One region of the Roseibium sp. M-1 genome, then DNA from elsewhere that is predicted to be linked to it. Evidence: riboswitches for the same ligand, from Rfam matches in the RefSeq annotation. Region 1 holds a riboswitch; each other region holds the start of a gene.
What was found. A riboswitch is a leader RNA that binds a small molecule or an ion and turns the genes downstream of it on or off. The one in region 1 is predicted to bind cobalamin.
Positions count from the first base shown of each region.

Region 2: it holds a riboswitch for cobalamin, as region 1 does, so the genes downstream of both, cobU (bifunctional adenosylcobinamide kinase/adenosylcobinamide-phosphate guanylyltransferase) here and nrdH (glutaredoxin-like protein NrdH) in region 1, are expected to answer to the same signal.
Region 3: it holds a riboswitch for cobalamin, as region 1 does, so the genes downstream of both, ACX3M4_RS00600 (DUF1636 family protein) here and nrdH (glutaredoxin-like protein NrdH) in region 1, are expected to answer to the same signal.
Region 4: it holds a riboswitch for cobalamin, as region 1 does, so the genes downstream of both, ACX3M4_RS27185 (hypothetical protein) here and nrdH (glutaredoxin-like protein NrdH) in region 1, are expected to answer to the same signal.

Region 1 is NZ_CM137257.1:3,620,939-3,623,129, reverse strand. Features, by position in the region: gene ACX3M4_RS16335 (carboxynorspermidine decarboxylase) at 1-200, opposite strand, end outside; cobalamin riboswitch at 625-831, shown strand; gene nrdH (glutaredoxin-like protein NrdH) at 936-1,157, shown strand; gene nrdI (class Ib ribonucleoside-diphosphate reductase assembly flavoprotein NrdI) at 1,162-1,566, shown strand; gene nrdE (class 1b ribonucleoside-diphosphate reductase subunit alpha) at 1,548-2,191, shown strand, end outside.
Region 2 is NZ_CM137257.1:742,769-744,959, forward strand. Features, by position in the region: gene ACX3M4_RS03420 (hypothetical protein) at 1-426, shown strand, start outside; tRNA gene ACX3M4_RS03425 (tRNA-Asn) at 611-686, opposite strand; cobalamin riboswitch at 1,022-1,234, shown strand; gene cobU (bifunctional adenosylcobinamide kinase/adenosylcobinamide-phosphate guanylyltransferase) at 1,269-1,820, shown strand; gene cobW (cobalamin biosynthesis protein CobW) at 1,817-2,191, shown strand, end outside.
Region 3 is NZ_CM137257.1:120,342-122,532, reverse strand. Features, by position in the region: gene ACX3M4_RS00610 (ABC transporter substrate-binding protein) at 1-46, opposite strand, end outside; gene ACX3M4_RS00605 (ABC transporter ATP-binding protein) at 62-835, opposite strand; gene ACX3M4_RS00600 (DUF1636 family protein) at 832-1,236, opposite strand; cobalamin riboswitch at 1,625-1,836, opposite strand; gene ACX3M4_RS00595 (hypothetical protein) at 2,104-2,191, shown strand, end outside.
Region 4 is NZ_CM137257.1:6,041,445-6,043,635, forward strand. Features, by position in the region: gene ACX3M4_RS27175 (TetR family transcriptional regulator) at 1-293, opposite strand, end outside; gene ACX3M4_RS27180 (hypothetical protein) at 490-771, opposite strand; gene ACX3M4_RS27185 (hypothetical protein) at 743-1,141, opposite strand; cobalamin riboswitch at 1,270-1,478, opposite strand; gene ACX3M4_RS27190 (trans-sulfuration enzyme family protein) at 1,753-2,191, opposite strand, start outside.

The DNA.
Region 1 (2,191 bases):
TGACCGAGACGGACTTCGTTCAGCGACGACGAGGTCGTGCCATCCATGTAGTCGCGCATGAAATCGAACACACACCAGGTGGCAAAACACTTCAGCGCGAGCAGGGCTTTGGCCCCCGAGCGCTCCCTGACATAGGCAATCTTCTCCAGATTGCGGAGCAGGCCGGCCTTGTCGATCAGGTAGTAGGGCGTCTCGATCATGATAATCCGAATCCAGCATTGCCAGCGGCCGCAGCGGCGGCCTCAAGGTCAGTGAAATGGGCGTCAGCCCGGTTTCCCGGCGTTGAGTGACAGGCCGGAGCGTCGATGTCAAACCGCCGGCCGGCCCCTCGAAAGTCTCACCGGGCTCGCCGTCGGCGTGACGGATACCGTCTCGCAGCCGGATTCGGCAAGGAGGACGGGAAAACTTCTCTACACAGCCCCCCGGCCGCAGACACGATCATGCGCATATGGATGCACACACTTAACGCTCTCACCGGGAGAGAATCGGTTTGCCGGAACGGCCGGCCGCCAACAAGGTCCGCAGCCTGCCGGAAATCGACGGAAAGGCTTGCGGGGCAGAGATTTTCCCCGCTCGATTTCCGCGTCAGATACGCTTCATATTGACTTCAGAGCTGTCCCCCATACTGTATCTGGTATTCAGGGTCTGGTGATTCTTTTGAATTGCCGGCTAAGAGGGAAGCCGGTGCGCTTTGCCAAAGGCAAATCCGGCGCTGCCCCCGCAACTGTGAACGGCGAGCCGTCATCCAATGACCACTGGGATATCCCGGGAAGGCGGATGACAGGGCTTCGACCCGTGAGCCAGGAGACCTGCCTTGAATGAACAACGTCAGCGGACGGCGGGTCCGGGCGACGCTTGAAGGCATGTGCCTCCCACATGCTCTCTCGTGCCTCCAGCCGTCCACAATCTGGAAACTTCTTCGGGGTGCAAGAGACATGACCGTCACCGTTTACAGCAAGCCGTCCTGTGTTCAGTGCAACGCCACCTACCGCGCGCTCGACCAGCGCGGCGTCGAATACATCATCATCGATCTCAGCGAAGATGCGGATGCTTTCGAGCACGTCCAGTCCCTTGGCTACAAACAGGTGCCGGTCGTGGAAGTCAGCGGTGATCATTGGGCCGGGTTCCGCCCGGACAAGATCGCGGCTCTGAGCTAGGGCCTTGACCCGGCTCGTCTATTTTTCGAGTGCCTCGGGAAACACGCAACGGTTCATCGAAAAACTCGGAAGCCCGGCGCTCCGCATCCCGCGGAACAAGTCGGAAGCGCTTCCTGTTGTCCACGCGCCCTTCATCCTGATCCTGCCGACCTTTGCGGATGGAGAGGGACGGGGTGCAGTGCACGGCCAGGTGATCCGCTTCCTGAACGATGCGCCGACGCGATCCTTCCTGACAGGTGTCATTGCCTCCGGCAACCGCAACTTCGGGAGCTTTTTTGCCTATGCCGGAGATGTCGTGTCGAAGAAATGCTGCGTCCCGCTGCTCTACCGCTTCGAGCTTGCGGGAACCGAGACCGATCTCTACCGCGTCCAACACGGGATGACAGAATTTTGGAAACGACAGTCCTAGACCGCCCGGCAAGCACGGCGGCAAATCTCGACTATCACGCCCTCAACGCGATGCTGAACCTTTATGACGCGGATGGCAGGATACAGTTTGACGCCGACCGTCAGGCGGCGCGCCAGTATTTCCTCCAGCACGTCAACCAGAACACGGTGTTCTTTCATTCGCTGGAGGAAAAACTCGGTTATCTGGTGCGCGAGGGCTACTACGAGAACGAGGTGCTGGAGCAATACGACGCGGCCTTCGTCAAGGCGATCTTCGAAGCCGCCTATGCCCGCAAGTTCCGTTTTCCGGCCTTCCTCGGTGCCTTCAAGTACTACACCAGCTACACGCTGAAGACCTTCGACGGCAAGCGCTACCTGGAACGGTTTGAGGACCGCGTGGTGATGGTATCGCTGACGCTGGCGGCGGGTGACGAGGATCTCGCCATGCGGCTGATGGACGAGATCATATCCGGCCGGTTCCAGCCGGCGACGCCGACCTTCCTGAACGCCGGCAAGAAGCAGCGCGGCGAGCTGATCTCCTGCTTCCTGCTGCGCCTTGAAGACAACATGGAATCCATCGGCCGCGGTATCAATTCCGCGCTGCAGCTCTCCAAGCGCGGCGGTGGGGTGGCCCTGCTTCTCACCAA
Region 2 (2,191 bases), 2.9 Mb from region 1:
GTGACGGTCAACCTCTCGGGCAGTTGCGGCAATACCAACCAGATCGGCTTTGTTCGCCTGTCACTGGATCCGGAAACGGGGGACCCGTCGAGCGTCGGCGGCGTCGACTACGGCAACACGGAGGAATTCCGGCAGTCCCTCCGGGACGAGGTCGACGGCGGTTTTCTGCTGGAAGGCGGCGGCGGTACGTTCGGCTTTGAGGATACCTGGGTGGTTGACGGCGAAGACGGCTTCTATGCCCCCGTTCTCTTCACCCAGACGGGCAACGTCTTCTTTATCGGCGATGCACACGACGGCGGTTATGAATATATCCGCACATTCGGCACAAACACATTTGGATTCGAAGACCTGTCGGCGTCCGAAAACTCCGATTTCGACTACAATGACATGGTTCTGAAGATCAGTTTGTCAGATGACGTGCTCTAACAGTGTTGTCAGTCCGCTTGCAGGGCTGCTGAGGGCAGCTTGAGGCTTTTCAAGACCAGGTTGCCGAAGATATTCCATGCAAATACGCACTCGGTGTACCCTATCGACAAACGCGTAACGTGCGCCTGGAGGACCCAGAGCTTCTACAACTCAATGATTTCTTGGATTTAGAAGAGAGTGGTGATGGCTCCCCAGGCCGGACTCGAACCAGCGACCCAGCGATTAACAGTCGCTTGCTCTACCAACTGAGCTACTGGGGATCACCACGCTCGGGGCCAGCGTGTTGCCGCCCCGTCGATGGAGATGCGTATATCAAAGGCTTGATCCGTTTGCCAAGCCCCTCAAGGCGTTTTTTTCTCCGCTCTGGCGTTTTTTTGGAGCCTATGTGGAAAACCCGATATTTTTCAGACCGATAGAGGTTAGAAACGGCCTGTAAAACGCTGCGTTTCCAGCACTTTGATACATCGAAACAGCTCAACCATCCGCAAAGCTTGCAAGGATGCGGCCGGATAATCAGGTGTTTGCGCGGGATCGGGCGCAGTGTGCTTGCCGAACGAGTGAAAAGAGCGGTGCTTGTGTGCGCCTCAAGATCCGGTTAGGAAGGTCCTGACGGTTCCGGAGAGGGCGTGTGCCCGGTCCGGATGAAACGGGAATCCGGTGCGGAGCTGATTGCTCCAGATCCGGAGCTGCCCCCGCAACTGTGAGCGGTGAGCGGCTGCACGAAAACCACTGGCTTGAAACGAGCCGGGAAGGGGTGCAGACGCGATGAACCGCAAGCCAGGAGACCGGCCGTCGCAGGAACAACCCTTGGGGACCGTCGGGTGGACGGCCGGGAGACGGATTTGACTGATCAACACGGCGCACGGACCGCCCTGGTCCTCGGCGGAGCCCGCTCCGGCAAGAGCCGGTTCGCCGAACGGCTCGTGGAAGAGACCGGTTTTCCGAAACTCTATGTCGCGACCGGCGCCGCCCATGACGCGGAAATGGGCAAGCGCATCGCCTTGCACAGGCAACAGCGTGGCGACACCTGGAAGACAATCGAGGAACAGACCGACCTTGCCGGCATTCTTGCCGCCGAAAGCCGTCCGGACCGGGCCATTCTCGTCGATTGCCTGACGCTCTGGCTCTCCAATCTTCTCTTTGCCAAAAGGGATCTTGCCGAAGAAACCGCGCAGCTCTGCGCGGCGGTGCCCAGGCTTGCCGGTCCTGTTGTTTTCGTCTCCAACGAGGTCGGCATGGGCATCGTGCCGGAGAACCGCCTCTCAAGGTCGTTCCGCGATGCGCAGGGCCGGCTCAATCAGGTTATGGCCGGGGTCTGCTCCAAAGTGGTGTTCGTTGCCGCCGGCCTGCCGATCCTTCTGAAACCCACCTCTCAACCGGATATCAGATTATGACTTCTTCTCAACAGTCGGGCCGGAAAATCCCGGCAACCATCGTCACCGGGTTTCTGGGCGCGGGCAAGACCACGCTGATCCGTAATCTCCTGACCAATGCCAACGGCAAGCGGATCGCGCTGATCGTCAACGAATTCGGCGACATGGGATTCGACGGTTCGCTGGTGAACGGCTGCGCCGATCCGGATTGCGCCGCCGAAGAAGTGGTCGAGCTGACCAACGGCTGCATCTGCTGCACTGTCGCCGACGATTTCCTGCCGACCATGGAAATGTTGCTCGCCCGCGACAACCCGCCGGAGCATATCGTCATCGAAACGTCTGGTCTCGCTTTGCCGCAGCCGCTGGTGCGCGCCTTTTCCTGGCCGAGTGTC
Region 3 (2,191 bases), 3.1 Mb from region 1:
TCCCGGCATAAAGAACCGCGGCAAGGCCGAGGGCTAACTGTTTCATGGCATTTCTCCAGGATCAAAGATGGAAAGTCAGATGAGGGCGTTCGCTCGCGGCAAGGAGTTCCCTTTGCACGCGCACCCCGTAGGCGTGTTCGATATGGGCCGGCGACAAAACCCTGTCCGGCGCCCCATAGGCAACGCTCCTGCCCTTGTGGAGCAGCAGCAGCCGGTCGCAGACGCCGGCCGCGAGGTTGAGGTCGTGCAGGCTGGCGACCACCGTGATGTCGAGACTGGCGATCAGGGCCACGATCTCCAGTTGATGGCGAATGTCGAGATGGTTGGTCGGCTCGTCCAGGATCAGGAGCTGCGGTTCCTGCGCAAGGGCACGTGCGACCATCACGCGCTGACGTTCGCCACCGGAAAGCGTTCCAAAGGCGCGGGCTGCGTAGGGCAGCAGGTCCATGCGCTCCAGAGCATCCGCAACTATTTCCGCATCCCGTTTGCCGCCCGAGGCAAAGCCGGAACCGTGCGGCCGCCGGCCGAGCACCACGATTTCCCTGACACTGAGGGCGAAATCCGTCGGTTGCTCCTGCAGGACGGCAGCGACCTTGCGGGCAACCGCGCGCGGCGATTGCCGCCAGATATCGGCGCCGTCGAGAAGAACGGCACCGCTCGCCGGACGGTGGAAGCGGTAAAGCAGGCGCAGCAGGGTGGACTTGCCGGCCCCGTTGGCACCGGCAATCCCGAGCACCTGTCCCGGCCCCAGATCGAAGCTCAGAGGATGGAGCACCGGTTCGCTTCTGCCCGGCTTCCAGCTTACCTCCCGCACCGAGAGCGCAGCACCGCTCATGACAGCGCAGCCTTGCCGGCCTCGGTCACGATCACGGCTGCAGGAAAGTGAAAAGGTGGAACCCCGCCCATCTTTTGAGCCTTTTCCTTGCTTCGGCTTCGATCCGTTTCCGCCAACCGCTTGCTTTCGGCAAAATCAACGAGCGCATCGATATCCGCCTGCGGATCAACGTCCCCGAACAGGTAGATTGCCTTGTCCGTTGCCCGGAACGCGGCGATGCAAGGCCGTGAACAACCGGCGAGCCCGGCTGTCCCGGAGATTTCGAACCCATCGCCCACGAAGGGAGACGCCATCGACATGGCTTCCTGAAGACGCCGTAGCAGCCGGTATCCGGGCAGGCACTGCGTCCCTCTGTGCCGGCAACTGGTGCAGACCTCGATCCGGTGCTGGCCGCAGGTCATGGTCTGCCTTCTTCCGGCATGGAATCGGCTCGCTCGACAACCTTCGGCAAAGCCGGTTTTCGGCCCCGTCGCGGATGGGAAGCTCTTCTGAACGAACTGATCGATCCCTCCCCGGTGCGCGAAAGCTCATTCAGCGTCACCACGTTCCCCTCTGTCGTCGAGGCGAACGGGACCTGGCAGCCATTCGGGCGCATGGCCCTGACCACGCGGTCGCAAAGACTGCTTGCCCGTGTGGGAAGCTCATGGAGATCTTGTGAATTGCTTGTCCGTTTCCGGTTCATATCGCCCTCCGCGATTGCGCGGCGTGGCGGAAAACCGAATGTCAGTCTGTGTCAGCAGGTGCCGATAAGCCATGTCACTCGCTCCTCCGGGACACCCCGCCCGGGTTGAAGTTGAAGATGCGATGGCAGGTCTCCTGACTTGCGGGTCGAAGCTCGCCTGATCCTTCCCGGGGTTTCCCCAGTGGCGCTTTCAGGTTCGCTCACCGCTCACAGTTGCGGGGGCAGTCACGGATTTGGCGCTTGTCGGCAAACCGCACCGTGTTCCCTTTTCATCCCGATCCAACGTGTGGAATCGGGAACCATCTCCTTTTGAGTGACTGAAATTGAAGGAGCTGTCAATTGGTCCGGACGGATCGAGCAAGAGGTTTGCCTCAAAATGCTGATTGGCCATTTCCCGGAAGGTACACGGGTGCGGAATGTCTTCGTCTGCAGAATTGCCCGCCAAGTCGTCGGCGCGATTGGGTAGCATCTTTACAACCTGTGGACACCGTCGCAAGTTCCGGCTAATTCAAACGAATTGATTTCATCAGGTTCCTGGAAGGACATCTCGTTCTTTTCCGGATGCGCCGTTTTCACCTAGATCGACATGTCTGTTTCCGAGTATTTCCTGGCCGTCGCATTTATCGTTCTGTTCGTGCCTGTCCGGTGGATCTGGGTCGCAATCACACTAAGCT
Region 4 (2,191 bases), 2.4 Mb from region 1:
ACCAAGGCATCGAAATAGGCGCAGGTGAGGTCCTCGATGCTCGGAGGAGAGCCGTTGCCTGCATTCTTGACCGCTTCGAGGCGGCCCAGAAGTTCGGTATCCAGTTGCTGAAAGCGGCTCTTCAGAAGTTCCAGAAGCAGGTCGCTCTTGCTGCCGAAGTAATAGTTCACAGAGGCGACATTGGCTTCCGAGGCGTCCGTGATCTCGCGCACGGAAGTGGCCGAAATACCCTTTTCAGCCATCAGTCTTTCCGCATTCAACAACAGGCGCTGGCGTGTCGGTTCCGGCTCCATACTCCCTCCTCGGTTGGTCTGGAGGATGTAGACCGAAAGACGGGAGAGTTCAAACGTTGTTTGAAAAAGAGAGCCTGTTTCCTTTCATGTGTCAGGACGGTCAAAAAGGGGGCTCCAATCCGGTCGTTTATCTAATTTGCAATTTGATCCCAAAAGCCGCCAATCGTTCCGACCGCAATTTGTGAAGCCGTCGCCGTCAGCGATCACTCGGGTGATCGATGAATGTTATGCCGCGATAGTCCTTGCGGAAGCGGCCGAAGTCGCTGAGTGCCGGGACGACCTGTTCCAGAAACAGGCGCCCCACTTTCGTTGAGCCGCCCGGGAAGGCGACGCAGCCGTCGATGGCACCGGCCTTGGCCCAGTCCTTTATCGCGGCGACGGCATCGGTGGGCGTTCCAACAACCAGCCAGTGCGCCGATCCGATGACTTCCGGCCATAGCAGAAGGTCTTCAAGCGCCGTTGCGCGGGAAAATGACAACGTCCGGATCAAGCGCGACGATTGCCTCATAGTTCGGTTCGCTCTGGGTCTGCCCGGTAACAGCAACCGAGCCGTCCTCGGGCCAGTAACCCGGTTCCTTGAGACCATCAGCATCGAGACCGACAAGGGTTTCGACCCCGGCCACCGCGCGGACGAATTCGCCGTTATAAGCATTGAAGGCGACGATCCGGCTGACCGGGTTTTCGAAGGTGACGGTGACATCGGTTTCGTCGGTCACCGAGATTGGATCAGCCAGGGCAGCGCCGGTCACACCGGCCAACACAAAGACGGCCGCAATGGCCAGGCGAACGTGGCGAAGGTCCGGAACCTTAATTCGGCCGGACAGATTTGAAGAAATGGTCGTGAGCAAGTGTCCCGTGCTCCAGTTGCGGCGAAGCAAACGGAGACGGGTATGACCCATGGCCGGCCAGGTAGCCGGGATCGGTACACCTTCGGGTGCAAGTCATGAGACCCTCCTCCAGGACACCCCGCCCGGGTTTGATTGAACAAGCGCCGGCAGGTCTCCTGGCTTGTGGGTCAACACGCTCCCCGGCCTTCCCAGATCCGTTCCGGTCCAGTGGCCAGCTTGAGGGCGCTCTTCGCTTACAGTTGCGGGGACAGCTCCGGGTTTGCGACGTGCTCAAGCCTCCGCCGTGCACCGGATTCCCTTTTCATTCCTTTCGGAAACCGACGGCTCTTTGTGCGGGATTCCTCAAGACTAGTCAACGGCAGCATAAGGAAAACAGGCAGTGCAGACACATGCGGCCGGCCCTGGCGTTACTGGCAGTATTCACAGTAGGGCATTTTGGCGTTTGTCTTCTGAGCGCCCCTCTTTTCGGTGCTACCGGTTCCCCCCGGGTCAAGACGGCAACCCGGCGTGGCATTTAACGAAATATCTCGATGTCGTATCGGCGGGGCCAATTCCCGTTCTTTCACCTTCAGGACGGGAGTGAAAGAGAACCCCCGCAGATAGGCAGACCCTCAGGCCAGCATGCCGAAGAAGCGATCCAGGTCGTTGCGCAGGTCGCGTTCGTCCTCCAGTCCGATGCTCAGCCGCAGGATGATGCTGTTGTTGCGGGGATGCGGGGGCACGCGCGACGCAGCGACGTTCATCGGGGCGACCAGGCTGCGCGTGCTGCCCCAGGACGAGCCGATGGAGAACACTTCCAGCCCGTTCAGTGCGGCGTCGAGTTTCGGTCTGGCCGTCTCCGGGAGGACCACGGAGAAGACGCCACTTGATCCGCTGAAATCGCGTTTCCAGAACACGTGACCCGGGCTGTCCGGCAACGCGGGAAACAGAACTTCGCCAATGCCCCGGCCTGAAAGCTCGGTGGCGAGACCGGTCGCCACGCGGCCCACATGAGACAGACGCAGGGCCATCGTTTCCAGCCCGCGCAGCACAAGCGACACGGCATCCGGT